Plantactinospora sp. BC1: one gene and its partner. The main gene of each other region encodes a partner of the protein of the gene in region 2 in a complex. Links are inferred from orthologs where the notes say so. Each region holds a gene or a part of one and is shown on either strand. Other genes may lie near its edges.

Region 1 (14,005 bases), 850 kb from region 2 along the record:
GTCTGGGCCAGGTGTGTCTTGCCGCACCCCGTCGGGCCGATCAGCAGGATGTTGGACTTCGACAGCTCCACGCCGTCGCTCGCGCCGGGCCCGCCGGCCGACTCCGCCTGGATCCGCTTGTAGTGGTTGTAGACCGCGACCGCGAGGGCCTTCTTCGCCTGGTCCTGACCCACGACGTACTGGTCGAGGAACTGGCAGATCTCCATCGGCTTGGGAAGCTCTTCCCACTTCACCTCGCCGGACTCGGCCAGCTCCTCTTCGATGATCTCGTTGCAGAGGTCTATGCACTCGTCACAGATGTAGACCCCGGGGCCCGCGATGAGCTTCTTGACCTGCTTCTGCGACTTACCGCAGAAGGAGCACTTCAGTAGGTCGCCACCGTCGCCGATCCGTGCCACCTACGTTCTCCCTGCGCTCATCGGCCAGCCTCGCTGAGCGGAGGCCCTGGCCTGCGGACGGTACACCCCGTCGGTTCTCTTCGCCGGCCGGTTCCGACCGGCCGTGGGCGGTGCAGAACCGACGTTACCCGCTGCGCGAGGTTTCTCCGACCCCCAAAACGGGTGTGTCAGAGGCCGGCCGCCGGACAGCCGGCCGGCCGGCCTCTGACCCAAGATGATCAGCTCGAGGCGTTCGCCGCGAGCAGGCCCTTCTTTCGGCTGGTCAGGATGGTGTCGACCAGGCCGTACTCACGAGACTCCTCGGCAGTCATGAACTTGTCACGGTCGATATCACGACGGACTCGTTCAATCGGCTGGTTGGAGTGTCGGGAGAGCATCTCCTCGAGCTGGGTACGCATCCGGAGGATCTCCCGAGCCTGGATCTCGATGTCCGAGCCCTGCCCGTAGCCGCCCTCGGTGGCCGGCTGGTGGATGATGATCCGGGAGTTCGGCAGCGCCATGCGCTTGCCGGGGGTACCGGCGGCGAGGAGTACGGCCGCGGCGCTGGCCGCCTGCCCGAGGCAGACGGTCTGGATGTCCGGCCGGACGTACTGCATCGTGTCGTAGATCGCCGTCATGGCGGTGAACGAGCCGCCGGGCGAGTTGATGTACATGATGATGTCGCGGTCCGGGTCGGTGCCCTCCAGCGTCAGCAGCTGGGCCATCACGTCGTTGGCCGACGCGTCGTCCACCTGCACGCCGAGGAAGATGATCCGGTCCTCGAAGAGCTTGTTGTAGGGGTTCGACTCCTTGACGCCGTACGAGGTGCGCTCGACGAAGGAGGGCAGGACGTACCGGTTGTGCACGGGCTGGAAGCCACCACCGGCAAGCAGGGTCGGGTCAGTCATCGTTTCCGCTCCTCAGCTCAGGGTCCCGGCGCCTTCCGGAACCTGCGCGGCTCCGGTGATCACCTTGTCGATGAAGCCGTAGTCCTTGGCCTCGGTGGCGGTGAACCAGCGGTCCCGGTCCGAGTCGGCCTCGATCTGGGCCTGGTCCTGGCCGGTGTGGTGGGCCACCCGCTCCTGGAACATCCGCTTGGTGTAGAGCATCTGCTCCGCCTGGATGGCGATGTCCGATGCCGTACCGCCCATGCCGCCGGAGGGCTGGTGCATCATGATCCGCGCGTGTGGCAGGGCGTAACGCTTGCCCTTGGTGCCGGCGCAGAGCAGGAGCTGGCCCATCGAGGCGGCCATGCCCATGGCGACCGTGGAGACGTCGTTGTCGATGAATTGCATGGTGTCGTAGATCGCCATGCCGGAGTAGACCGAGCCACCCGGCGAGTTGATCCACAGGTTGATGTCGCGGCCGGGGTCCTCCGCGGCGAGTAGCAGCAGCTGTGCGCAGATGCGGTTGGCGACCTGGTCGGTCACCTCGCTGCCAAGGAAGATGATCCGCTCCTTGAGCAGCCGGTTGTAGACCGAGTCGTCGAGGTTGCCACCAAGTGCGTCCGCACCGCGGGCTTCGGTCACCCGCAGGGGCATAGCTGAGAAGTCTGAACCAGTCATGGCAGCCCTTCGCTCTCCGTGCGTCTTACGCCCGACATTAACCGCTGGCCGGGGTCGTAACGTCCCGGTCCGGGCACTGTTCGCTAACAGCGCAGTTGCCGGCGGTACGGCAGCGGCGTGCTGACCGCCGGGGCGTACCCGGTGGGGTTCTGGTTGGTCGGGCCCGGAGCGGAGCGTCCGGGCCCGGCGGTCCGCGACCCCGCGCGGCTCAGTGCTCGTGGTCGTGGTCGTGCTCCTCGCCACTCGCGGCGCGGAGCTCGTCCATGTTGATCGGGTTGCCGGCCGAGTCGGTGATCTTGATCCGCTCCATCACCATGGCCAGCGCCTTGCCGCGCCGGACGTCGCCGAAGACCGCGCCGGCCGCGCCGGAGCGGACGAGCTGGTCGTAGTACTGCTGAGGGGCCATCCCGGCGCGCTGCGCCCGGTGCACGATCTCGTGCCCGAACTCGTCGTCGGAGACCTGGACCTGCTCGGCGTCGGCCAGGGTGTCCAGCAGCAGCTGGATCTTCACTCCCTCGGTGGCCGCGTCCTTCAGCTCGGCGTCGATCTGCTCCTCGGTCTTCTCCTCGGAGGTCAGGTATTCCTCCAGGGAGGCGCCGATCCGCTCAAGCTGGTCGACCATGGCCTGCTTGCGGTGCTCGACCTCCTCGCGCACGACCCCCTCCGGAGCCGGCACGTCGGCGGCCGCCACCATCTGCTCCAGGGCGCGGTCCCGGGCGGCGTAGATCTGCTCGATCTTCTTCGACCGGCTCACCCGCTCGCGGATGTCGCCACGCAGCTCGTCGAGGGTGTCAAACTCGCTGGCGAGCTGAGCAAAATCGTCGTCGAGCGGCGGAAGTTCCTTCTCCTTGACCGTGCGGACCGTCACAGCGACGTCGGCGTCCCGGCCGGCGAAGTCGCCGCCGACGAGCTGGGTCTGGAAGGTGGTCGAGTCGCCGGCCGAGAGGCCGACCAGCACCTCGTCCAGCCCCGGCAGGAGCTGCTTGCTGCCGACCTCGTGCGAGATGTTGGTGGCCGAGCCACCCGGCACCTCCTCGCCGTCGACGGTCGCGGCCAGGTCGATCTGCACGTAGTCGCCCTCCTGGGCGGCCCGCTCGACCGTCTTGAGGGTGGCGAACCGCTCCCGCAGACTGGCAACCTGGGCGTCGATCTCGCTCTCGTCGATCTGGAGCTCGTCGACGGTCACCTCGACCGTGGAGAGGTCGGGCAGCGTGATCTCGGGCCGGACGTCGACCTCGGCGGTGAACTTCAGCGAGTCACCGTCGTTGAACTCGGTGATCTCGACCTCGGGCCGGCCCAGCGTCTTCACGTCGTGCTCGCGGACCGCGGCGAGAATGTTCTCCGGGATGGCGTCCTGGACGGCCTCGTTCAGCACCGTGCCCCGGCCGACCCGCTGGTCGATCACGGCGGCCGGCACCTTGCCGCGCCGGAAGCCCGGGACGTTGACCTGCGAGGCGATCTCCCGGTACGCCTTCTTGAGGCTCGGCTCGAGCTCGACGAACGGCACCTCGATGGCGAGCCGCACGCGCGTCGGGCTCAGAGTCTCGACGGTGCTCTTCACAGGCGTACTCCTTGACGGATCTCGATCTTAATTCTGGGCCGGTCTTCAGCCCATCGCCGGTCTTCAGCCCATCGAGTGTAGGCGAGCCGGCAGCGGCGGCTGACGGCGCGGGGTGGTAGGACTCACCCCGCAGCCGAGGCTCACCCGCCCCGCGACCGAGGCTCTCCCCCGCAGCCACAGCCGCGGGCGACAGTCGGGGTGGCGGGATTTGAACCCACGGCCCCTCGCTCCCAAAGCGAGTGCGCTACCAAGCTGCGCCACACCCCGTGGCGGTGAAGAGTGTATGCCGTCCGGTCAGGGTCGCGCCCGCCCGGTCTCCGTGCCGGACCGCCGTGTCGTCCCGATCCAGCTTGATCCTGGCGTACGCGGGGTGCTGGCACTTCCGGTTCCGGCTGTCGGTGAGGGGTGGGCGGCTGTCGGTGAGGGGTGGGCGGCGCTCGGCGGGATGCCGGTATCCAGGGGGCGGGGCGACCCGTTAGGCTATCCGTCGCGTCCCGAGATGATCGGGGCGAGCGCGGGCGTAGCTCAATGGCAGAGCTTCAGTCTTCCAAACTGACGGTGCGGGTTCGATTCCCGTCGCCCGCTCCAGTCCTTCCGGCCCAGGTCAGCGGCAGTTTCGCCGAGCCTGGGCCGTTCTGTTTCCGGCTCTGATCGATCTTGCGGGCCATTGGTGTGGGACGGGCTGGTCAAGTAGCACCTGCGCGGCAAGCGGCTCCCTCCGGTCGCCGGCCCGACAGGTAGAGGCTCACTGCGAGGATCGGTCGGTGGCCAGCCGGGAGGCACGGACGAGGACCTGGGCCTGGTCGCCGGAACGACCGTCGTAGCCGATCTTCACGCCCTCCAGCCACACCCACTCGTCCTGCTCCGGCCGATTCGCCACCAGCCGTACGCCGGTCACCCACAGCACCACCGGGCCCTCTGTCGGACGGAGCCGGTCGGCGGCGGACAGCCGGATCACCTCGCCGAGCCGCACCCGAAGGTCGAACACGACGCCCCCTCGCTACCGGCGGACGTCCCGCCGAGACCGAACGCCGAGCCGGAGCGGCCAGACGGAGGCCGGCGAGGCGGACGAAGACGTCGCGCCGGTCGAGCGCCTGCCCGCGCTGATCGAGGACGTAGCCGGTCAGCCAACACCAGCCGTGGTATGTCGGACGGCCACAGACCACGGTCACTCGGAGCAGGATCGACCGGCCTCCGGCGAACTGGACCGACGCGTGACCATCCAGCAACAACAGGTCACCCGGCTTGGAACCACCCGCCATCCCTCCCCACTCGTTGGACGGGCGTCGAGGCGGGCGGGCATTCGGACGGCCGTACGTCGACCGTGCGGCCTGGCGCCGGCACCCACCCCGACGCCCAGCTCACGAAACAGTCACCGGACCCGAGCCCGCACAGTCCAGAGACGACGGCCGCGCCACCGCTCGCCTGAACAGCGGTGCCACTCCCACCGACCGCTGATGGCACCGGCGCCTTGTGACATCGACTCTCTCTTCCCAGGTGACAGCGGCTCGAAGGTCGGAAGACCGATGCCAACAGGGTCGATCAGAAACGGAGACGCTCCGACCCCACGGTTGGACAACTTGGGACGTCTTGACTAGTTTGAACCCGTCCCCACTTGTCCAGGGCGAGGGTCAGGGCATGCCGAACGACCGGCTACGTGACGTACTTCTGCGCAACGGGCTGACTCCCGTCGCCGTCGCCGAGAAGCTGGGCGTCGATCCGAAGAGCGTCGAACGATGGATGACGCAGGACCGGACGCCGTACCCCCGTCACCGGCACGCGATCGCGGCCCTGGTCCGCGAGAGTGAGTCGTACCTGTGGCCAAACGCGGTCTCGTCGGAGAGGGCGACCCGGATAGCTCAGTCGGAGGTTGTACAGGTCTACCCCCGGCGTGCCGCAGTACCGTCCGACCTTTGGGGCAGGCTCCTCCGCAACGCAGACAGCCAGATCGGCATCCTGGTCTACGCCGGCCTGTTCCTCGTGGAGCAAGAGCCCAGGCTGGTCCACCTTCTGAAAACCAAGGCGGTTGAGGGAGTGAAGGTCCGTGTCCTGCTCGGCGACCCTGAGGCGAAGGCGATTGCGTTGAAGAGCGTCGAGGAGGGAACCGCCGGGGTCATGAGAGCGAAGATCGAGCAGGTCATGCGGTATTACCGCCACCTACGAGGCGTCGCCAACACGCAGGTGCGCTTCCACCACACCACGCTCTACAACTCGATCTACCGTTTTGACGACGAGATGCTGGTCAACACCCACGTCTACGGCTTCCCTGCCCCCCACGCCCCGGTGCTGCACATCCGCAAGCTCTCCGGCGGCGACCTGTTCGACACGTACGCCGACAGCTTCGACCGGGTGGAGGCCGCAGCACGCCCGGCCTGGCCGGCAGAGGTGACAGCCTAGACATGACCAGGACCGATCACTACCACGAGCCAGACGCGCCGAAGGCCAACAGCATCGTTGTCGCCGTCACCGTGTTCGTTCGGGACGACCAGGACCGCGTACTGCTCATCCAGCGGGCCGACAACGGACTGTGGTCCATCCCCGGCGGCGGCCACGAGATCGGTGAGTACATCGCCGACACGGCGGTCCGGGAGACGCACGAGGAGACCGGCATCGACGTGGAGGTGACCGGGATCGTCGGCGTCTACTCCGACCCCAACCATGTCGTCGAGTACTCCGACGGCCAGGTACGCCAGCAGTTCTCCGTCTGCTTCCGGGCCGAATACCGAGACGGCAGCCCGACAACCAGCGACGAGTCACCTTCCGTCCGCTGGGTAGCACGCGACGAGCTGGACGATCTGACCATTCACCCATCGATCCGACTACGGATCGAGCACGGCTACGATCGCCGCGATCCCTACATCGGTTAAGCCAGCGACCTCCGGGCCAACCGCTGCTCCGTACGCCGCACTGCGGCCACGATCTCCGGCTCGGCCCGATTGATGAAACGGGTCACCAGATGCTCAGGTCCGTAACGGGAGCAGATCTCCGCCAACCGCTCCAGCACCTCGAAGCTCTGCCCGTCCGGACCGGTCGTCATGTCGGCGTAGCAGAGAGCATCGGTGACCGGGCCTTCTTCCCGCTCGAACTCCTCGCGCAACGCCTGGCCGAGCCCGCGCTCCTCTGCCTCCAGCCAGGCACAGGAGTGATGGGCGACCAGTGCGGTGACGCGCTCGTCAACCTGTTGTCGCCGGAGCCACCGGGCACCGTCCAGCGAGTGGAAGCCGGTATCCACAAGTCCCGGGCTGTAGCCCACGTCGTGAAGCCACGCGGCAGCGATCAAGGTTTCCCGATCCGAGGACGGGACCGCACCAGCAGCTTCATCTGCTTTGGCTGCGACGGCTTGGACATGTCGCCACCGGCGAGGCAGCGTCTCCTCTAGCCGCTGCCGGGCGAGGGAGCGAGCGGCAGCGACAGCAGCGGTCATGTGAAGGAGCCTACGTAGCCGCTCCATGCCTCCCTACCCGCGTGGCGCGTGCTGGCGGTGGGAAGCACATCTACGCTGCCGGGAGTGACCGCCTCCCAGCAGCCACCTATGGCAACGCCACGCGTTGCCGCAGGCGCCCTCTTCTTTGACGCCGCCGGCCGCGTGCTCCTCGTGCGCCCCAGCTACAAGCAGGGCTGGGAGATCCCTGGTGGCTACGTCCAGCTCGGCGAGTCACCCCGCGCCGCTTGCATGCGGGAGGTTCAGGAGGAGCTTGGTCTCACAGTTGACGTGGGCGCTCTCCTCGTCATCGACTGGGCGCCCGCTGCCAACGAGGGTGACAAGCTCCTTTTCGTCTTCGACGCGGGCCCTTTCGACGGTGACCGCCAACGCCGCATCGCCTTCACCGACGGCGAAATCACCGAGTGGCGGTTTGTCGCCGTCGAGGACTTGGACGACTACGGGCCAGACCGCCTGATCCGTCGCATCCGTACGGCGATCGCAGGCAGGACCCGAGGGCGCACGATCTATGCCGAACACGGAATGATGGCGGGTCCGCAGCCTGAGACCCTGCCCGAGCCGTGAGACGTTTCTGTACGTCTTCAAGGCGGCCCTTGACCGGCCGCACGCGCCGCCGCCTGAGCGCGCGGAGGGCGGGAAGCCCCTTGGGCCGCCGGATGACGACACGAGATGCGCTGCAGATCACCTCATCGGGCACCACAAGGGCTACCAGCCTCTTCAGACGGGGTCAAGGTCGTTCGTCCGGTAGCGCACTCCACCTTGGCCCCGTCCGGGGAGGCTGGACGGTCTACGACTGCCCGACGAGGAAATCCGCTTTCAAGCAGCTGGTAAACCAGGGCGATGCGGCAATGCATGCGGCTACTAGCTGGACTGGCGTCTGTTCCGGCGAGCCGGGAGAACTCGGTCGATCACTATCACCGGAAGCATGGCGATTGCACCGGCCACGGCGAGTGCCCACCAAGGCCAGTCGCTGAGGAAGAGCCCAGCCGCTGTCAAGATGGCGAAAGTCGACAGATAGGCGAGGTACACGGGCCAGCGCATGCCGCTCAGCCTAGATGGCAGGGGCAATCCCGTCGGCCATGAGCGGTCCGCAAGAGGCCGGTTGACGGCGGGAGAGCGGCGAGAGATGAGGAGAAGCAGAAACGCTGGTAGACCGCCGTCCGCGCAGCTTGTCGGGCCGCCCGTTTTGATCTCGTAATGCGTCGGTCGTTGTCCGGGGATGCCACCGGACAATGCCGTGACGATCGCACGGGTTGCTGGGGCATCGTCGAGCGTAGGGCGATCACTGCCGAGCCGCTTCGCGGCTTGCCACCGGAGTACGTGGTCCAGGCGCACGGTGAACCGGCGCCACGGCAAGCCGTCCCGGCCCGAAGGCCGGGGCGGGAAGCCGTACGACGCCGGCCAGTCGCCCTGAGGTCGAGCGCGTGCCAGCCACGTGCCAGAAGCCGATGCCGTAGACGGTCACCAGCGGGCAGTACCGGTCATCGCCATCCCGCCGTTGACCAGGCACAACGGACAGATCTGGGCAGGCGGAAACGATCTTCCAAACTGACGGTGCGGGTTCGATTCCCGTCGCCCGCTCCAGTCCTTCCGGCCCAGGTCAGCGGTGGTTTCGCCGAGCCTGGACCGTTCTGTTTCCGGCTCTGATCGATCTTGCGGGCCATTCGCGGGCCAGTAGCGCCGTCTCCCTTCCGGGGCGGTTTTGTCGCCGCCGAGGACTTGGACACCTACGGACCGGAGCGCCTCATCCGCCGCATCCGTATGGCGATCACAGCCAGGATCCGGGGCGCACGATCTACGCCGAACACCGAATCGATGATCAGGTGGATGGGGTTTCGGACTCGGCGCGTCGCGGGACTGGTCAGCTCTGTAGGCGCTGCGCCCAGAAGAGGGCGTGTCCGCTGGCGCCTTCCGGGATGAAGTCCTCGGCTGTGATCGTCAGTCCCGCCTGTTGTAGCCAGGACCGGTAGGTGGGGGCGTCGGCGTGGCTCCACCACATGGTGGCGGAGCCGTCGAGCCAGTTGTCCTCGGTACCGGTCCAGGCGCTGTTGCCGACGGTGGTCAGCAGCCAGCCACCGGGGCGTAGCCAGGTGGCGATGCTGTTGAGGAGCCGGGGTTGGTCGGCCAGGGGCATGTGGATGAGGGCGTAGAGGCAGACCACGGCGTCGAACGAGCCCGGTGGCAGGTCGAGTTGCGTGGCGTCGTCACGGAAGAAGGTGCCGGTCGGTACCAGGCGGCGTGCCCGCTCGATCTGCACGTCGCTGATGTCGACGCCGGTGACGTGGTGCCCAGCGTTGGCGAGGAAGCGGGCGACCGGCACGCCGCACCCGCATCCGAGGTCGAGGACCGCTGCTGACGCCGGTAAGCGGCGATGCAGGCCCGCGAGCCAGGGGGCGTACTGACCGTCGTCGGCATCGTCCGATCGATAGTGGTAGGAGAGTGCGTCGTACCCGCGTCGGACCAAGTCGCGCTCGTCGTTGCTGCCCATCCTCGGACGCTACGAGTGCGGGTGGCGCTTGCCGACTCATTTATCGGCACAGGGCTCCTTAGGATCACAGCGCCGCGCGAGATCCTGCTCATGTCTCACGGCGCGGTCGGCGGCCCCGGGCGGCCTGTTGCCAGCCATCAGCTCCACGTCCCGCTCCTGAGCCGGGCTCGTGGGCCGGGTGGTGGCTAGTTCGCAGCAACGGGTCGTACGAGATCGTGCCGCCCGGTACCACTCCCTGACCGTCCGCAGCGTCACCGCCGCCGGTCTCCGCTCGACGACCACCACCTACAGGTTCCTCGTGGTGGCCGAAGCCGCCCGGACCGGTTGACCAGCCGCCGGCCACGGTGGTGGTGGCGGCAACGCTCCAGCCGCCCGCGCTACCGTGGCCGCGCCCGGCCGACCGGGTCGCCGGGACCGGCCCACTCCTCCGCCAGCAGCCCGTAGATCAGGTTGTCCGCCCAGGTGCCCTTGGTCCAGTAGTCCCGCCGCAGGTGCGCTTCCCTGACCATGCCGACCCGTTCGCAGAGCCGCGCCGACGCCTCGTTCAACGCGTTGAGCTGTGCGATCACCCGATGCATCCCGCAGTGTGTGAAGGCGACGCCGAGGAACGCGCGTACCGCCTCGGTGGCGAAGCCACGGCCGGAGACCGACGGGTGAAAGGCCCAGCCCATCTCGCCCCGGGACAGCGTCTCGTCGGCCGGCCACAGGATCAGGTCGCCGACCACCTCGCCCTTGTGCTCCACCACCACCGCCAGCCGGGATTCGATCCCGGTGATGCTGGTGTAGTGGATCCGCCGGCCGACCATCTCGGCCGCGAACTCGCGCGTCCACGGCTCCCACGGGATGTAGCGGGCGACCACTGGGTCGCTGTAGTAGGAGTACAGCGCGTCCACGTCGTCGGGACGGTACTGCCGCAGCAGCAGTCGCTCGGTACGGATCGGCAGTGCCAGCTCAGACATGCTCCCAGTATCGTTCCTGATCTCCGTCGCACCCGGGCTGACCCGGCACGAGCCCCGACCGACCGGCGCCGGCGTCCGGGGAAGAGGAAGAGGCACCGGCCTGCGGGGAAGAGACATCGGCCCGCGAGGAAGAGGCATCGGCCCGCGGGCGGAGCCGAAGGCGGCCGGGCCGGCGTGCGGCGAGCAGGGCCAGTGCGGTGACGCAGGCGGCGGGAATCAGGGCGTACCCGCTGAAGGCCAGCACCACGACGACCGCGCCGAAGGCGACGGCGGCGACCGCCCGCAGCGGCCCCGCCAGCACCCGACAGGCGGCGGCGGTGCAGCCGAGGTAGACGACCAGGAAGAACGTCGTCGGCACGTTGACCAGGGTGGCCAGGCTGATCATCCCACTGCCGAGCAGCCCGATCAGCAGGGCGCCCGAGCCGAGGAGGGCGGCGACCAGCCACGGTGGAACCGTGTCCCGGGCGACCCGGCCGGGCGCCAGCGAGCGGGCCAGGCTGCCGGCGCCGGAGAGGTACGCGAGGACGGCGCCGACGGTGAGCACCACCGCGCCGACGGCGGCCACGGTCTGCCCGGCCGGGCCGACGGCGAGGGTGAGCAGCGCGGCGAGCGGCACCGACGTGCTCGCCTGCGGGCCGAGCGCGGCGACGGTGACGGCGCCGAGCGCCAGGTAGATCACGGTGGTGACGCCGAAGGCGATGCCGATGACGACCGGGAGTTGCCGGCGGGGCTCGGCGAACCGGTTGGTCAGCGGTGCGATCGCCTCCCAGCCGACGAAGGCGAGCATCAGGGTCGAGGCCGCCGGGCCGATCGCCGCCCAGCCGTGCGGCGCGAACGGCGTCCAGTTGGCGGTGCTGCTCGCCGGTGCCGCCCCGGCGACCGCGCCGACGACGATCGTGACGAGCAGCACGACCAGGCCGAACTGCACCGTGGCCGAGGTACGGACGCCGCGCAGCGTCACCCCGAGGGTGCCGAGCAGCAGCACGGCCGCGGTGGCGCAGGCGAGCCCGACGCCGCCGCCGAGCAGGTCGGCGACGTAGTTTCCGCAGGTGACACAGACGATCGGCGCACCGGTGACCACCCCGGCGAGGAAGCACCAGGCGACCGCCCGGCCGACCCGGGGACCGAGACCCGCCTCCGCGTACGCCCGGACTCCGCCGGCCGACGGGTGACGCACGCCGAGGGCGGCGAAGACGACCGCGAAGAGGCCGGACGCGACCAGCAGGCCGGCCCAGGCCAGGATCGACGCCGGTCCGGCCCGGGTCACCGCCAGGCCGGGCAACAGCAGCAGGCCCGGCCCGAGCAGGGCTCCGACGTAGAGCGCGGCTCCGCGCAGCACACCGAGATCGGGTACGACGGCCGCACGCTGGCCGGTCAGGCTCGTCACGCTGGTCATGCCATGGAGTCTTGCAGCGTACCCGAGGCATACGATGGCAAATGTGCGCGCCTGGACTCGCTGCTACGCAACATCGTTGCGTGACATGCAGATGTTGCCGCATCATGTGCCGATGGCCTCGTACGACTCCACGGACCGGGCGATCCTCGACCGCCTCCAGACCGACGGGCGGATCGCCAACGTCGACCTCGCCGAGGCGGTCGCGCTCTCGCCGTCGGCCTGCCTGCGTCGGGTACGCGCCCTCGAACAGGACGGGTTGATCGCCGGCTACCGGGCCGAGCTGGACCGGGCCCGGCTCGGGCTGGACCTGACGGTCTTCATCGAGCTGAAGGTCGGGCAGCACTCCCGGGAGACGGCGGCCCGGATCGAGTCGGTGCTGAGCGGCATCCCCGAGGTCGTCGCCTGTCACGTGATCTCCGGCTCCGCCGACTTCCTGGTGGAGGCGGCGGTGGCCAACCTCGCCGCGTACGAGCGGCTGCTGATCGACCAGATCCTGGTCATCCCGGCGATCGTGGACGCCCGCAGCACCTTCGCCATCCGCACGGTGAAGACCCGTGGACCCCTGCCGCTGAGCCAACTCCGCTGACCCAACCTCCGCTGACCCAACTCCGCTGAGCCAACCTCCGCTGACTCAACCTCCACCTCCGCTGACCGAGCCAGCGCGGCCGGGGACCGCCCGGCAGTCGCGAAATAGGCTGCTCGGCACCGGTACGGTGCGGCATCCTGCTGTCACGGCGTCACCGAACGTGACCCGGGTCAGGAGGTACGGCCGGCGATGGCGGTGGAGCTGTTGCTCTTCGGCGAGGTGCGGGCCCTGGTCGACGGGCGGCCGCTCGATCTCGGGCACGCGCGGCAGCGCTGCGTACTGGCGGCGCTGCTGGTCGACGCCAACCGGATCGTCCCGGCCGACCGGCTGCTGGACCGGGTCTGGGGCGAGCACCGGCCCCGGCACGCCCGCAACGCGCTGGCCGGGTACGTCTCCCGGCTGCGTACCCTGCTCGGCGGCAGCGGCGGGCTCGCCATCACCCACCGGTCGGACGGGTACCTGCTGACGGTGCAGCCGGACGCGGTCGACCTGCACCGGTTCCGCCGGCTGCTCGCCCGGGCCCGCTCCCTCGCCCGTCCCGAGAGCCTCGACACCGGCGGCGAAGCCCCGTCAACACCGCGGATCGACGGCGAGACCCCGGCGGCACTGCTCGAAGCGGCGCTGTCGCTCTGCCGGGGCGAGCCCTTCGGCACCCTCGACACGCCCTGGCTGGCCGGGCTCCGGACCACGCTCGCCGCCGAGCGGCTGGCCGCCGAACTCGACCTGGCCGATCTCGCCCTCGCCGCCGGCCGGCATGCCGAACTCCTCGGCGAACTGGCCGCCCGCGCCGCTGGGTACCCGTTCGACGAGCGGATCGCCGGGCAGGTGATGACCGCGCTCTACCGCTGCGGCCGGCAGGCCGACGCGCTCCGGCACTACCAGGAGGTCCGGTCCCGGCTGGCCGGGGAACTGGGCATGGACCCGGCCCCGGCGCTGCGCCGACTGCACCGGCAGATCCTGACCAACGACCCGACGCTGGACGGCCCGCCCGCGCCGGCCCCGGAGCGGCCCCCGGCCGGCACCGCCACCACCGCGTCGCCGTCGGTGCCGCGACAACTGCCGGCGCCGCCGGTCGCGTTCACCGGCCGGGAGTACGAACTGACCGAACTGGACGGGCTCCTCGACCCGCCCTCGGGTACCGGCGCCACCGCCGTGGTCTCCGGTTCGGCCGGGGTGGGCAAGAGCGCCCTGACGCTGTACTGGGCACACCGCAACGCCGACCACTTCCCCGACGGGCAGCTCTACGTCAACCTGCGCGGCTTCGACCCGGACGGCGTGGTGGTCGCCCCCGAGGAGGCGGTACGCGGCTTTCTCGACGCGTTCGGGATCGCCGCCCGGCGGGTACCGGTGGGGCTCGCCGCGCAGACCGCGCTCTACCGCAGCCTCGTCGCCGGGCGGCGGATCCTGGTCGTCCTCGACAACGCCCGCGACGCCGCGCAGGTACGCCCGCTGCTGCCCGGCGCACCCGGCTGCGCCACCGTGGTGACCAGCCGGAACCGGCTCGCCGGCCTGGTCGCGGTCGACGGTGCCCGGCCGGTCGGCGTCGACCTGTTCAGCCCGGCCGAGGCCCGGCACTTCCTGGCCCGGCGCCTCGGCACCGACCGGGTGGCCGAGGAGCCGGCCGCCGTGGC
Region 2 (14,020 bases):
CGTGCCGGCGATCTCCAGGGTCTTGCGGTAGCCCTCGGTCACACCGACGATCATGTTCGCCACCAGGGTACGGCTCAGGCCGTGCAGCTCCTTGGCCTTGCGCTCGTCGTTCGGCCGGTTGACGTGCAGCTCGCCGTCCTCGCCCCGCTCGGCCGTGATCGGCTCGGCCAGGGTGTGCGACAGCTCGCCCTTCGGCCCCTTGACCTTGACGGTCGAGCCGTCGATGGTCACCTCGACGCCGGAGGGCACCGGGATCGACTTACGTCCAATACGCGACATTTCTCTCTGTCTCCCGTTACCAGACGAAGGCGAGGACTTCCCCGCCAACGCTCCGCTTGCGGGCCTGCCGGTCGGTCAGCAGCCCCTGGGACGTCGAAATGATCGCCACGCCCAGTCCACCGAGCACCCGCGGGAGCCCGTCCGACTTGGCGTACACCCGGAGGCCGGGCTTGGACACGCGCTTGATGCCGGCCAGGCTCCGCTCCCGGTTCTGGCCGTACTTCAGCTCGACGACCAGTCGCTTGCCGACGACGCCCTCCTCGGGCTCCTCGACAGCCCAGGTGGCGATGTAGCCCTCGGACTTGAGGACCTCGGCGATGTTCGCCTTGATCTTCGAGTAGGGCATCGTCACCCGGTCGTGGTACGCCTGGTTGGCATTACGCAGACGCGTCAGCATGTCTGCGATCGGGTCGGTCATCGTCATGGATCTCGTCAGCCTTTCTCGCCGGGGTTCCCGGGGCAGTGGCCCGGGCCTACGGCGTTGCGATCCTCGCCCCGGATATCGGTCGGGACGTGGCTGGGCCCAAAGCGGGTGGCGTCGCGGTCCTCGCTCCGCCACCCACGGATGGGGCGCAGTGTCACCAGGAAGCCTTCGACACGCCGGGCAGCTCACCGCGGTGGGCCATCTCCCGGATGCAGACCCGGCAGAGGCCGAACTTGCGGTAGACCGCCTTCGGCCGCCCGCAACGCTGGCAGCGGGTGTACGCGCGAACCGAGAACTTCGGCTTCGCGGCGGCCTTGAGGATCAGCGCCTTCTTCGCCATATCAGTCCTCAGTTCTCCTTGAACGGGAAGCCCAGGAGCTTGAGCAGCGCCCGGCCCTCGTCGTCGGTCTTGGCGGTGGTCACCACCGTGATGTCCATGCCCCGTACGCGGTCGATCCGGTCCTGGTCGATCTCGTGGAACACCGACTGCTCGGTCAGGCCGAACGTGTAGTTGCCGTTCCCGTCGAGCTTGCGCCCGTCCAGACCGCGGAAGTCCCGGATCCGGGGCAGCGCGATGGAGAGGAGCCGGTCCAGGAACTCCCACATCCGGTCGCCGCGCAGGGTCACCTTCGCACCGATCGGCATGCCCTCGCGGAGCTTGAACTGCGCGATGGACTTGCGGGCCCGGCGGACCTGCGGCTTCTGGCCGGAGATGGTGGCCAGGTCGCGTACGGCGCCGTCGATCAGCTTCGCGTCCCGGGCCGCCTCGCCGACACCCATGTTGACGACGATCTTGACCAGTCCGGGCACCTGCATCGGGTTGCCGTACTGGAACTGCTCGCGGAGCTGCCCCACGATCTCTTCGCGGTACCGCTGCTTGAGCCGGGGCAGCGTCTTGGTCTCGGTTGCCGTCATCACAGGTCCTTACCGGTGCTACGCGCGATGCGGACCTTCTGGCCGCCCTCGTCGATCCGGTACCCGACCCGCGTCGGGTTGCCGTCGGAGTCCACGACCATCACGTTCGAGACGTGGATCGCGGCCTCCTGCGTGACGATGCCGCCGGTCTTCGCCCCGCGCTGGGTGGTGCGGATGCGGGTGTGCTTCTTGACCCGGTTCACGCCCTCGACCAGGACCTTGTCCTGCCGCGGGTAGGCCGCGATGACCTTGCCCTTGGCACCCTTGTCCTTGCCGGCGATGACGATGACTGTGTCGCCCTTCTTGACCTTCACGGTTTACAACACCTCCGGCGCGAGCGAGATGATTTTCATGAACCGCTTGTCCCGCAGCTCACGGCCAACCGGGCCAAAGATACGGGTACCTCGTGGGTCGCCACCATCCTTGATGATCACGGCCGCGTTCTCGTCGAATCGGATGTACGAGCCGTCCGGCCGCCGCTTCTCCTTGGCGGTGCGGACGACGACCGCCTTGACGACGTCGCCCTTCTTCACACCGGCACCGGGAATGGCGTCCTTGACCGTGGCCACGATGACGTCGCCGATGCCCGCGTAGCGCCGACCGGAGCCACCGAGCACCCGGATGCACAGGATCTCCCGGGCACCCGTGTTGTCGGCGACGCGCAGTCGCGACTCCTGCTGAATCACGTCTATCTCCTATGTCTGCCAGTTCTCAGCCGGCGGTTCATCCGGCCTGCCTTCGTCGACCGAAGTACCGTGCCGGCTGAGCTTGGCGGAACCCTGAGCCTGCGGTACGGCTCTTACTTGGCCTTCTCGAGGATCTCCACAACCCGCCACCGCTTGGTGGCGGAGAGCGGACGGGTCTCCATGAGCAACACCCGGTCGCCCACGCCGCACGCGTTCTGCTCGTCGTGCGCCTTCAGCTTGCTGGTGCGGCGCATGACCTTGCCGTACAGCGCGTGCTTGACCCGGTCCTCGACCTCGACGACCACGGTCTTTTCCATCTTGTCGCTCACCACGAGGCCCTCCCGGACCTTGCGCTGAGCCCGCGCCTGCGCGGTGGTGGTGGTCTCGTCACTCATGATGCAGTCACCTCAGTCGGCGCGGCCGAAAGCCCAAGCTCACGCTCACGCATGATCGTGTAGATCCGGGCGATCTCCCGGCGGATGACCTGGAGCCGGCGGTTGTTGTCCAGCTGACCGGTCGCCGACTGGACGCGGAGGTTGAACAGCTCCGCCTTGGCCTCCCGGAGCCGGCTGACCAGCTCCTCCTCGGAGAGCTCACGCAGCTCGCTGGCCTTCACGCCCGCGGCCATCAGCTTTCACCCACTTCGCGCGTCACAATGCGGCACTTCATCGGGAGCTTGTGGATCGCGCGACGCATCGCCTCTCGCGCGATCTGCTCGTTGGGGAAGGACATCTCGAAGAGCACCCGCCCCGGCTTCACGTTCGCCACCCACCACTCGGGCGAGCCCTTACCGGAACCCATCCGCGTTTCGGCCGGCTTCTTGGTCAGGGCCTGGTCCGGGAAAACGGTGATCCAGACCTTGCCACCACGCTTGATGTGCCGGGTCATCGCGATACGTGCCGACTCGATCTGCCGGTTGGTCACGTACGCGGGCTCGAGCGCCTGGATTCCGAACTCGCCGAACACCACCCGGTTGCCGCCCTTCGACGCGCCGTGGCGGTCGGGGTGGTGCGGCTTGCGGAAGCCCTTCGGGGGCTTGCGCGGCATCAGCATCTGTCAGCCCTCCTGCGCTGAGCTGTCCGTTCCGGCGGAACCCGCCGGAGTCGCCGCGGCGGTGGCCGGCGCGGCGCTGTCGTTCGTCGCCTCGGCGGGCGTACCGGAGGCCTCCGCCTGCGCGGCCCGACCCGCCTCGGTGCCACCCGGCGTGGTGCCGGAGGAACCGGAACGGCCGCGACGCGGCCGGTCGGGACGGTCGCCCCGCTCGCGGCGCGGACGCGCCGGACCCGTCTCGGCCGGGGCCTCCCGACCGGGTACGGCGTCGCCCTTGTAGATCCAGACCTTCACGCCGATCCGGCCGAAGGTGGTCCGGGCCTCGAAGAAGCCGTACTCGATGTTGGCCCGCAGCGTGTGCAGCGGCACCCGACCCTCGCGGTAGAACTCGGTACGGCTCATCTCGGCACCGCCGAGCCGGCCGGAGACCTGCACCCGGATGCCCCGCACGATCGGGTTCTTCATCGCGGACTGCATGGCCTTACGCATCGCCCGCCGGAAGCTGACCCGGCTGGAGAGCTGCTCGGCCACGCCCTGCGCGACGAGCTGCGCGTCCGACTCCGGGCTCTTCACCTCAAGGATGTTGAGCTGCACCTGCTTGCCGGTCAGCTTCTCCAGCTCGCCACGGATGCGGTCCGCCTCGGCGCCCTTGCGGCCGATGACGATGCCCGGCCGGGCGGTGTGGATGTCGACCCGCACCCGGTCCCGGGTCCGCTCGATGTCGACCTTCGAGATGCCGGCCCGCTCCAGGCCCTTGGACATCATCCGCCGAATCTTGACGTCCTCGGCGATGTAGTCCTTGTAGAGCTTGTCCGCGTACCAGCGGGACTTCCAGTCGGTCGAGATGCCGAGCCGGAACCCGTGCGGGTGAACCTTCTGCCCCATTACTCGGCACCCTCCGTCTTGCTCTGCGTCTGGCCGCCCTCGGTCGTCGGCTCGGTCGCGGCCGGCTCGGTCGACTTGGTCGCCTTGGCCGGAGCGGCCTTCTTCGCCGCACCCCGCCCGGCCGGGGCCGTCGGCGCCACGGCCTCCACCACGATGGTGATGTGGCAGGTCCGCTTGCGGATCCGGTACGCCCGGCCCTGCGCCCGAGGCTGGAACCGCTTCATCGTCGGGCCCTCGTCCACGAACGCCTCGCTGACGAGCAGCGCGTCGGGGTCCAGCCGCTCGTTGTTCTCCGCGTTGGCGATCGCGCTCGCGAGCACCTTGTAAACCTGCTCACTCGCCGCCTGCGGCGCGAACTGCAGCACCGTGAGCGCCTCCTTCGCGGGCAGACCGCGGACGAGGTTGACCACCCGGCGCGCCTTGGTCGGCGAGATGCGCACGTGTCGCGCAACCGCCCGCGCGCCCGGAAGCACCGGAGCGTCGCCCTTTACTGGCATCGCTGAAACCCCTTGATCCTTTATCCGTGGTCGGCGCTCAGCGCCGGCGGCTCTTCCGGTCGTCCTTCTCGTGACCCTTGAACGTGCGGGTCAGCGCAAACTCACCGAGCTTGTGCCCGACCATCGCCTCGGTGATGAACACCGGGACGTGCTTGCGCCCGTCGTGCACGGCGATCGTGTGCCCGAGCATGTCCGGGATGATCGTCGAACGGCGCGACCAGGTCTTGATGACGTTCTTCGAGCCCTTCTCGTTCTGCGTCTCCACCTTCTTGAGCAGGTGGTCGTCGATGAACGGGCCCTTCTTCAGGCTGCGAGGCATGTCTACCTATCTCCCTTAGCCGCGCTTACGGGTGGCGTAGCGGCGGCGGACGATGAGGCGGTCGCTCGCCTTGCCCTTCTGCCGGGTACGACCCTCGGGCTTACCCTGCGGGTTCACCGGGTGACGACCACCGGAGGTCTTACCCTCACCACCGCCGTGCGGGTGGTCGACCGGGTTCATCGCCACACCACGGACGGTCGGGCGACGGCCCTTCCAGCGCATCCGGCCGGCCTTGCCCCAGTTGATGTTTGACTGGTCGGCGTTGCCGATCTCACCGATGGTGGCCCGGCAGCGCACGTCGACCCGCCGGATCTCGCCGGAGGGCATCCGCAGCGTGGCGTACGCCCCCTCCCGGCCCAGCAGCTGGATGCCGACGCCGGCCGAGCGGGCCAGCTTGGCGCCACCGCCGGGACGCAGCTCCACCGCGTGGACGGTGGAACCGACCGGGATGTTGCGCAGCGGCAGGTTGTTGCCCGGCTTGATGTCGGCGCCCGGACCGGACTCGACCCGGTCGCCCTGCTTCAGGTCCTTCGGCGCGAGGATGTACCGCTTCTCGCCGTCGAGGTAGTGCAGCAGCGCGATCCGCGCGGTGCGGTTGGGGTCGTACTCGATGTGCGCGACCTTCGCCGGCACGCCGTCCTTGTCGACCCGCTTGAAGTCGATCAGACGGTACTGCCGCTTGTGCCCGCCACCGTGGTGCCGCGTGGTGATCCGGCCGTGGGCGTTACGCCCGCCCTTCTTCGGCAGCGGAACCAGCAGCGACTTCTCCGGGGTGGACCGGGTGATCTCGGCGAAGTCGGCGACGCTGGAGCCACGCCGGCCCGGCGTCGTCGGCTTGTACTTACGGATAGCCATTGTCTATACCCCTCAGCTGACCGGGCCGCCGAAGGCCTCGATACGGTCACCGTCAGCCAGCTTCACCATCGCCCGCTTGGTGTTCTTGCGCTTGCCGTACCCGGTGCGGGTGCGCTTGCGCTTGCCCTCGCGGTTGAGCGTGTTCACCGTCAGGACGCGCACGTCGAAGATCTGCTGAATCGCGATCTTGATGGCGGTCTTGTTGGCGTCCGGGTGCACCAGGAAGGTGTACCAGTTCTTGTTCAGCTCGCTGTAGCTCTTCTCTGAGACGACCGGCGCGAAGATGATGTCTCGCGGGTCGGCGATGGTGCTCACTTCTCGCTCTCCTCACCCTGCGCCCCACCACGGACACCCAGGAACTCGTCCAGGGCCTCCTTGGTGAAGACCACGTCGTCGGCCACCAGCACGTCGTACGTGTTGAGCTGGCTCGCCTCCAGCAGGTGTACCCGGGGCTCGTTGCGCAGCGAGAGCCAGTTCAGCTCGTCGGTGCTGCTGAGCACGACCAACACCCGCCTGGCCTCGGTCGCCTTGCGCAGCGCGGTGAGGGCTGCCTTGGTCGACGGCTTGTCGCCGGAGACGAAGGTCTCGACCACGTGCACCTGGCCGCCGCGGGCCCGGTCCGAGAGGGCACCCCGCAGCGCGGCGGCCTTCATCTTCTTCGGGGTCCGCTGGCTGTAGTCACGCGGGACCGGCCCGTGCACGACGCCACCGCCGGCGAACTGCGGCGCGCGGATCGAACCCTGCCGGGCCCGACCGGTGCCCTTCTGCTTGTACGGCTTCTTGCCGCCACCGGCGACCTCGCCACGGGTCTTGGTCTTGTGCGTGCCCTGCCGCGCGGCGGCGAGCTGGGCGACCACGACCTGGTGCATCAGCGCGATGTTGGCCTGCACGTCGAAGACCTCGGCGGGCAGCTCGACCGAGCCGCTCTTGGTGCCCTCGGCGGTCAGCACGTCAACGGTGGTCATGCCGCACCGCCCTTCTTGGCCACGACCTTGGCGGCCGAGCGGACCAGCACCAGCGCGCCCTTGGGGCCGGGGACGGCGCCGCGGACCAGGAGCAGGTTGTTCTCCGGGTCGACCGCCTGGATGGTGAGGTTCTGCACCGTGTAGCGCGCCCCACCCATCCGGCCGGCCATCCGGGTGCCCTTGAAGACGCGGCCGGGGGTCGCGCAGGCGCCGATCGAACCGGGCGAGCGGTGCTTGCGCTCGACACCGTGGCTGGCGCGCAGACCGTGGAAGCCGTGCCGCTTCATGGGACCGGCGAAGCCCTTGCCCTTGGTGCGGCCGGTCACGTCGATCGGCGTACCGACGGCGAACGCCTCGACGCTGACCTCCTGACCCAGCTCGTAGTCGGCGGCGTCGGTGGTGCGCAGCTCGACGATGTGCCGGCGCGGCGCCACGTTGGCCTTGGCGTAGTGGCCGCCGATCGGCTTCTTGACCTTCCGGGGGTCGACCACGCCGTACGCCAGTTGGACCGCGGAGTAGCCGTCCTTCTCAGCGGTGCGGACCTGGGTGACGACGCACGGTCCGGCCTGCACCACGGTCACCGGGACAACCTTGTTGTTGTCCCAGACCTGGGTCATGCCGAGCTTGGCGCCCAGGATGCCCTTCACTTGCCTGTCCATTAGTCCGGTCCCTACAGCTTGATCTCGATGTCGACGCCAGCCGGCAGGTCGAGGCGCATGAGCGAATCGACCGTCTTGGGGGTCGGGTCGATGATGTCGATCAGACGCTTGTGCGTGCGCATCTCGAAGTGCTCACGCGAGTCCTTGTACTTGTGCGGCGAACGGATCACGCAGAAACGGTTGATCTCCGTGGGCAGCGGCACCGGGCCCGCGACCTGAGCCCCGGTACGCGTCACCGTCTCAACGATCTTGCGCGCCGAGGAGTCGACCACCTCGTGGTCGTACGCCTTGAGCCGGATGCGGATCTTCTGTCCCGCCATGGTGGCCTCTGTTCCTTCTCTCGCCTTGTCCGTCCCGCCCGCCCGCTCCAGCGGAGCCGCTCTCCCGGAGGGGGAGCGGGATGTTCCATGCCGGGCTCGGGCGCTGCCCAGTTCCCGTGCTGTCCGACCCCCGCGGTCGGGCGTGTCGCACCCCGGGGCCGGACTCCACCCCGGAAAGTCCGAGGCGGTCCCGCCCGTGCGGGAAGTATCGGGGCGCCGGGGATAGATCAACTACCTCCGGACGCCCAGCAAGGGTGGCTGGCTGCTGACAGCCAGCCACCCCGCCGGTACGCAACCTGACCAGTATGCCGTACTACCGCACGGCAACGCTAATCGGGGTTACCTGAATTACTTGATTACTTGACGATCTTCGTGACGAACCCGGCGCCGACCGTCCGGCCGCCCTCGCGGATGGCGAACTTCAGGTTCTCCTCCATCGCGATCGGCTGGATCAGCTTGACCGACATCGTGGTGTTGTCACCCGGCATGACCATCTCGGTGCCCTCGGGCAGCGTGACGACGCCGGTAACGTCCGTGGTCCGGAAGTAGAACTGCGGACGGTAGTTCTGGAAGAACGGGGTGTGCCGGCCGCCCTCCTCCTTGGAGAGGATGTAGACGGTCGCCTCGAACTCCGTGTGCGGGGTGGTGGTGCCGGGCTTGACGACCACCATGCCGCGCTCGACGTCCTCGCGCTTGATGCCACGCAGCAGCAGACCGACGTTCTCACCCGCACGGGCCTCGTCGAGCAGCTTGCGGAACATCTCGATACCGGTGCAGACCGTCTTCTGCGACTTCTCGCGGATACCGACGAGCTCCACCTCCTCGTTCGGCTTGAGCACACCGCGCTCGGCGCGGCCGGTCACCACGGTGCCCCGACCGGTGATCGTGAAGACGTCCTCGATCGGCATGAGGAACGGCTTCTCGGTCTCGCGCTCCGGCTGCGGAATGGCGGTGTCGACGGCGCTCATCAGGTCCATGAGCTTGTCGGTCCACTCCGGGTCGCCCTCGAGCGCCTTCAGCGCCGAGACCCGGACGACCGGCAGGTCGTCACCGGGGTACTCCTGCGCCGAGAGCAGCTCGCGGACCTCGAGCTCGACCAGCTCGAGCAGCTCCTCGTCGTCGACCATGTCGCTCTTGTTCAGCGCCACGACGATGTAGGGAACGCCGACCTGGCGGGCCAGCAGCACGTGCTCGCGGGTCTGCGGCATCGGGCCGTCGGTCGCCGCGACCACCAGGATCGCGCCGTCCATCTGCGCGGCACCGGTGATCATGTTCTTGATGTAGTCGGCGTGACCGGGGCAGTCGACGTGTGCGTAGTGCCGCGCCTCGGTCTGGTACTCGACGTGTGCGATCGAGATCGTGATGCCCCGGGCCTTCTCCTCCGGCGCCTTGTCGATCTCGTCGAACGGCGTGTACGGGTTCAGGTCCGGCATCCTGTCGTGCAGGACCTTGGTGATGGCCGCCGTCAGCGTCGTCTTACCGTGGTCGATGTGACCAATGGTGCCGATGTTGACGTGCGGCTTAGTCCGCTCGAACTTCGCCTTCGCCACTGGTGTCCTCCTGTGGACTTCTTGGTTCGTACGCCCGGCACGCCATTCGGCGCTCAGGACTCTGTCGACAGCCTTTCCGACCGAGGGTTCCCGGCCGGGAAGTCATGTGGGTCTTGCGGCGGTGAAACCTTCAGGCCCGGTCTAGCAGCCCGGCCCGTGGGCGCCGCGGGCGAGATTACCCGCCCGCCGCGCTCGCGGTATCACCGGCCCGGCACCGGGTCAGTGCGCGTTTCCGCTCACTCACCCGTCGCCTTCGCGATGATCTCCTTCGCCACGCTCGCGGGAACCTCGGCGTAGGAGTCGAACTGCATGCTGTAGCTAGCCCGGCCCTGGGTCTTCGACCGCAGGTCGCCGACATAGCCGAACATCTCCGACAGCGGCACCAGGGCCCGGACGATGCGAGCGCCGCTGCGCTCCTCCATCGCCTGGATGATGCCCCGGCGGGAGTTGAGGTCGCCGATCACGTCGCCCATGTTCTCCTCGGGCGTCGTGACCTCGACCGACATCATCGGTTCGAGTAGTGCCGGATCGGCCTTGCGGGCCGCGTCCTTCAGCACCATCGAACCGGCGATCTTGAAGGCCATTTCCGACGAGTCGACCTCGTGGTACTGGCCGTCCAGCAGGGTCAGCTTCACACCCACCAGCGGGAAGCCGGCGAGGATGCCGTATTGCATGGCGTCCTGGGCACCGGCGTCCACCGACGGGATGAACTCCCGCGGGATCCGCCCACCGGTGACCGCGTTCGCGAACTCGTACGTCGGCGAGTCGTTGTCCAGCGGCAGCGGTTCGAGGCTGACGATGACCCGGGCGTACTGCCCCGAACCACCGGTCTGCTTCTTGTGGGTGTACTCGATCTTCTCCACCTTGCGGCGGATGGTCTCCCGGTACGCCACCTGCGGCTTGCCGATGTTCGCCTCGACGTTGAACTCGCGGCGCATCCGGTCCACCAGGATGTCCAGGTGCAGCTCGCCCATGCCGGAGATGACCGTCTGGCCGGTCTCCTCGTCGAGCTTGACCCGGAAGGTCGGGTCCTCCTCGGCGAGCCGCTGGATGGCGGTGCTCAGCTTCTCCTGGTCGGCCTTGGTCTTCGGCTCGATCGCGACCTCGATGACCGGCTCCGGGAAGGTCATCGACTCCAGGATGACCGGGTTGGCCGGGTCGCAGAGGGTGTCACCGGTGGTGGTCTGCTTCAGGCCCTGTACCGCGATGATGTCGCCAGCCTTGGCGGAGCTGCGCTCCTCCCGCTTGTTGGCGTGCATCTGGTAGATCTTGCCGATCCGCTCCTTGCGGTCCTTGGTGGAGTTGACCACCTGGGACCCGGACTCGACCACGCCGGAGTAGACCCGGAAGTAGGTCAGCTTGCCCAGGTGCTTGTCGGTCTGGATCTTGAACGCGAGACCGGAGAAGGGCTCCGAGGTCGACGGCTTGCGCTGCAACGGGGTCTCCCCGTCGGCGGCCGTGCCCTCGATCGCCGGGATGTCCAGCGGCGACGGCAGGTAGGCGACCACCGCGTCGAGCATGGGCTGGATGCCCTTGTTCTTGAACGCGGTACCGCAGAGCACCGGGTTGGCCTTGCCCTCGATGGTGGCGCGGCGGATGCCGGCCTGGATGTCCTCGACCGAGAGTTCCTCGCCCTCGAGGTACTTCTCCATCACCGAGTCGTCGACGTCGGCCAGGGTCTCCAGCAGCTTCTCGCGCCACTCGGCGGCGGTCTCCGCCAGCTCGGCCGGGATCTCCTCGACCGCGTAGTCCTCGCCCTTCTGGGTCTCCCCGCGCCACGTGAGGGCACGCATGCCGACGAGGTCCACCACGCCGATGAAGTCGGACTCGGCGCCGATCGGCACCTGGAGCACCAGCGGGGTGGCGTTGAGCCGGTCGATCATCATCTGCACGCAGCGGAAGAAGTCCGCGCCGGTCCGGTCGAGCTTGTTGACGAAGCACATCCGGGGGACGTTGTACTTGTCGGCCTGACGCCAGACGTTCTCCGTCTGCGGCTCCACGCCGGCGACGCCGTCGTAGACGGCCACCGCACCGTCGAGGACCCGCAGCGACCGCTCGACCTCGACCGTGAAGTCGACGTGGCCGGGCGTGTCGATGATCTGGATCGTGTGGCCCTTCCACTCGCACTTGGTGGCGGCGGAGGTGATGGTGATGCCCCGCTCCTGCTCCTGCTCCATCCAGTCCATGACGGCGGCGCCCTCGTGGACCTCACCGATCTTGTAGGTGATGCCGGTGTAGAACAGGATTCGCTCGGTGGTAGTGGTCTTACCGGCATCGATGTGCGCCATGATGCCGATGTTGCGTACGTTGGCGAGCGCGTCTGCGGCGGCCACTTCAATCCCTACTTGTCGTCTCGTCGGTGTGATCGCGACCGGTGCCGGGCCCCGGCGCGGCTAACCGCGCCGGAACCCGGAGGCCGTTACCAGCGGTAGTGCGCGAAGGCCTTGTTGGACTCGGCCATCTTGTGGGTGTCCTCACGCCGCTTGACGGCGGCGCCGAGACCGTTGCTCGCGTCGAGCAGCTCGTTCATCAGCCGCTCGACCATCGTCTTCTCCCGGCGGGCGCGGGAGTAGGTGACCAGCCAGCGCAGGCCCAGCGTGGTGGCACGCTGCGGCTTGACCTCGACCGGCACCTGGTAGGTCGCGCCACCGACCCGGCGGCTGCGCACCTCCAGGGTCGGCTTCACGTTGTCCATCGCCCGCTTCAGGGTGACCACGGGGTCGGTGCCGGACTTCTCCCGGCAGCCCTCCAGGGCCTCGTAGACGATGCGCTCGGCGAGCTGACGCTTGCCACGGAGCAGGATCTTGTTCACCAGCTGGGTGACCAGCGGGGAGTTGTAAACCGGGTCCGCGACCAGCGGCCGGCGCGGAGCAGGGCCCTTACGCGGCATGTCAGCTCTTCTCCTTCTTCGCGCCGTAGCGGCTGCGGGCCTGCTTGCGGTTGCGGACACCCTGGGTATCCAGCGAACCGCGGACGATCTTGTAGCGCACGCCCGGAAGGTCCTTCACCCGGCCACCACGGACCAGCACGAGGGAGTGCTCCTGGAGGTTGTGCCCGACGCCCGGGATGTAGGCGGTCACCTCGATCTGGCTGCTGAGCTTCACCCGAGCGACCTTGCGCAGCGCGGAGTTCGGCTTCTTGGGGGTGGTGGTGTACACGCGCGTGCACACGCCGCGCCGCTGAGGACTCCCCTTCAGCGCCGGCGTCTTGGTCTTACTCGTCTTCGCCTGGCGGCCCTTGCGGACCAACTGCTGGATCGTGGGCACCGGGTTTTCCGCTCCCTTCGGCCGCCCTCTGCGACCGCGCCGTGTGTCTTAGCCCCCCACGCGGGTGGCTCTCTTACCTTCCAACCAGGGCCGTCTCGGGACGGTCCCGGCACCCGCGGTCGGGCGTGTCGCCCGCTCGCGGTCTCCGCCGCCGCTCGTCGACGCCGGATTCCAGCCCGTCGGCACGCTGGGGCGTAGCCGACTCGTTTCGACTTTGTCGTGACGTTGCTCGATTGCCACCATGTGGGCTCGGGCACACGCACGAGTTGCCCGGGCATGCCCGGGCACGAGAGGAAAGAGTACCTACCGTGAGTGGGCACGTCAAAACAGGACTCCGGAAGGTTGTCGAGCAACCCCCGGCCAGGCCCGGATCTCCGCGTCGCTCCCGAGAAGCACTGCCGGTTTTCAAGTGTACCGGCTGATCTCGCGATCGGCCCGTCGGCCCGGTAACCCGACATCCGCCGCCCGGACCGGCCCGCCCGTGACCGCGCTCAGGCCAGTTGCAGCAGCACCGCCACGGCCAGCGCGATCACGGTCAGTGCCAGGCCGACGCCGGCACAGCTGATCCCGGCGATCGCCAGGCCCCGGCCGGTGAACCGGACCGGCGGCGCCGTGGCACCCGGTGCGGTTCCGGGCGCCGGGCCGCGGCGACCGGGCCAGAGCGGCCGAGCGCCCGGCGAGGTCTGCCGGCGCCCCAGCTCCCCCAGCAGCAGGCCGGTCACCCCGAGCAGCCCGGCGAGCACCGCGAAGGCGCCAGCCACCCAGCCACCCCAGTCCGCCGGGCTGCTGCCGGCGAGGCCGAGGCAGCCGCCGGCGAAGGCGACCAGCACCGATCCGCCCCCGGTGACCAGCGAGGCCACCGCCGGCCCCGAGGTGACCGGTGCCACCTCCAGATGTACCAGGCCGAACGGGGTACCCGGGACCGCGTCCACCCGGCTCGGCGCCCGCATCGACTCCCGTGGCGGCGCCGGCACCGCCCCGAACCGCGCGCCGCCGGCCAGGCCCGCTCCACCGGCCGGTCCGCCCGTCCCGGGGTACCCGGCCGGGGCCGCCTGCGGGTCGGTCCGGAACGCCTCCGGCATCGGGTACGCCGCCCCGCGCACCCCCACCGGCGCCGGGCCGGAGGGGGTACCCGACCAGGCCGCACCGGGGTTCGCCGGGGCCGGCGGGCCCGACGCGGGACGGGCCCACTCGTGCCCCGCCGGAGCTGGCTGTCCCGGGGCGCCCGGCAGCGGCGTCGACGCCGGCAGCGGCGCATCCGTCGGCAGCGCGTACGAGGGCTCGTGGTAGCGGGGCTGGTCCGCTGCCGGCTGCCCCGGCGTCTCGTCCGCCGCGCGCTCCACCCGGGGT

What was found.
Region 1: the proteins of rpsG (region 2) and tig are in contact, whole or in part, in a crystal structure (PDB 3GTY), measured with the Thermotoga maritima proteins. The link is inferred for Plantactinospora sp. BC1 from one-to-one orthologs. Residues at the interface, in WP_004081843.1 of Thermotoga maritima: Lys34, Lys52, Lys55, Glu59, Arg62, Gln63, Glu66, Asn67, Lys69, Val71, Arg95, Ala109, Lys110, Lys111, Gly112, Arg113, Pro114, Glu117, Glu121, Ile124, Ala125, Tyr127, Asn128, Asn129, Thr130, Gly131, Lys135, Asp139, Arg142, Met143; in WP_004081061.1 of Thermotoga maritima: Glu122, Val124, Val129, Leu130, Tyr133, Glu188, Gly259, Ile262, Tyr263, Glu266, Ser270, Glu273, Gln274, Glu277, Arg308, Gln311, Ile312, Ser315, Tyr316, Glu325, Arg329, Arg336, Leu363, Phe366, Trp367, Arg373, Leu377, Arg381, Leu384, Glu387.

Annotation. Positions count from the first base shown.
Region 1 is NZ_CP028158.1:6,898,326-6,912,330, forward strand. What follows is about bases 1,328-4,224. They hold tig (trigger factor), read right to left. Parts: upstream 3,504-4,224; coding sequence 2,151-3,503; downstream 1,328-2,150. Other genes in these bases: C6361_RS30245 (ClpP family protease), read right to left, coding at 1,328-1,942. Also shown: ATP-dependent Clp protease ATP-binding subunit ClpX, read right to left, coding at 1-398; C6361_RS30240 (ATP-dependent Clp protease proteolytic subunit), read right to left, coding at 617-1,285; more of C6361_RS30245, read right to left, coding at 1,298-1,327; C6361_RS30265 (hypothetical protein), read right to left, coding at 4,249-4,491; C6361_RS30275 (helix-turn-helix transcriptional regulator), read left to right, coding at 5,142-5,900; C6361_RS30280 (NUDIX hydrolase), read left to right, coding at 5,903-6,370; C6361_RS30285 (HD domain-containing protein), read right to left, coding at 6,367-6,927; C6361_RS30290 (NUDIX hydrolase), read left to right, coding at 7,012-7,509; C6361_RS30300 (class I SAM-dependent methyltransferase), read right to left, coding at 8,807-9,433; C6361_RS30305 (GNAT family N-acetyltransferase), read right to left, coding at 9,811-10,392; C6361_RS30310 (APC family permease), read right to left, coding at 10,385-11,788; C6361_RS30315 (Lrp/AsnC family transcriptional regulator), read left to right, coding at 11,901-12,374; C6361_RS30320 (tetratricopeptide repeat protein), read left to right, coding at 12,564-14,005. UniProt on the Bacillus subtilis protein: Involved in protein export. Acts as a chaperone by maintaining the newly synthesized protein in an open conformation. Functions as a peptidyl-prolyl cis-trans isomerase.
Region 2 is NZ_CP028158.1:6,036,251-6,050,270, forward strand. The notes cover bases 10,560-13,471. They hold rpsG (30S ribosomal protein S7), read right to left. Parts: upstream 12,295-13,471; coding sequence 11,824-12,294; downstream 10,560-11,823. Other genes in these bases: fusA (elongation factor G), read right to left, coding at 10,560-11,737; rpsL (30S ribosomal protein S12), read right to left, coding at 12,296-12,670; C6361_RS38340 (hypothetical protein), read right to left, coding at 13,162-13,471. Outside these bases: rplF (50S ribosomal protein L6), read right to left, coding at 1-279; rpsH (30S ribosomal protein S8), read right to left, coding at 296-703; C6361_RS26445 (type Z 30S ribosomal protein S14), read right to left, coding at 858-1,043; rplE (50S ribosomal protein L5), read right to left, coding at 1,052-1,621; rplX (50S ribosomal protein L24), read right to left, coding at 1,618-1,932; rplN (50S ribosomal protein L14), read right to left, coding at 1,936-2,304; rpsQ (30S ribosomal protein S17), read right to left, coding at 2,418-2,699; rpmC (50S ribosomal protein L29), read right to left, coding at 2,696-2,932; rplP (50S ribosomal protein L16), read right to left, coding at 2,932-3,357; rpsC (30S ribosomal protein S3), read right to left, coding at 3,361-4,239; rplV (50S ribosomal protein L22), read right to left, coding at 4,239-4,736; rpsS (30S ribosomal protein S19), read right to left, coding at 4,774-5,055; rplB (50S ribosomal protein L2), read right to left, coding at 5,071-5,910; rplW (50S ribosomal protein L23), read right to left, coding at 5,923-6,225; rplD (50S ribosomal protein L4), read right to left, coding at 6,222-6,875; rplC (50S ribosomal protein L3), read right to left, coding at 6,872-7,534; and 4 more genes.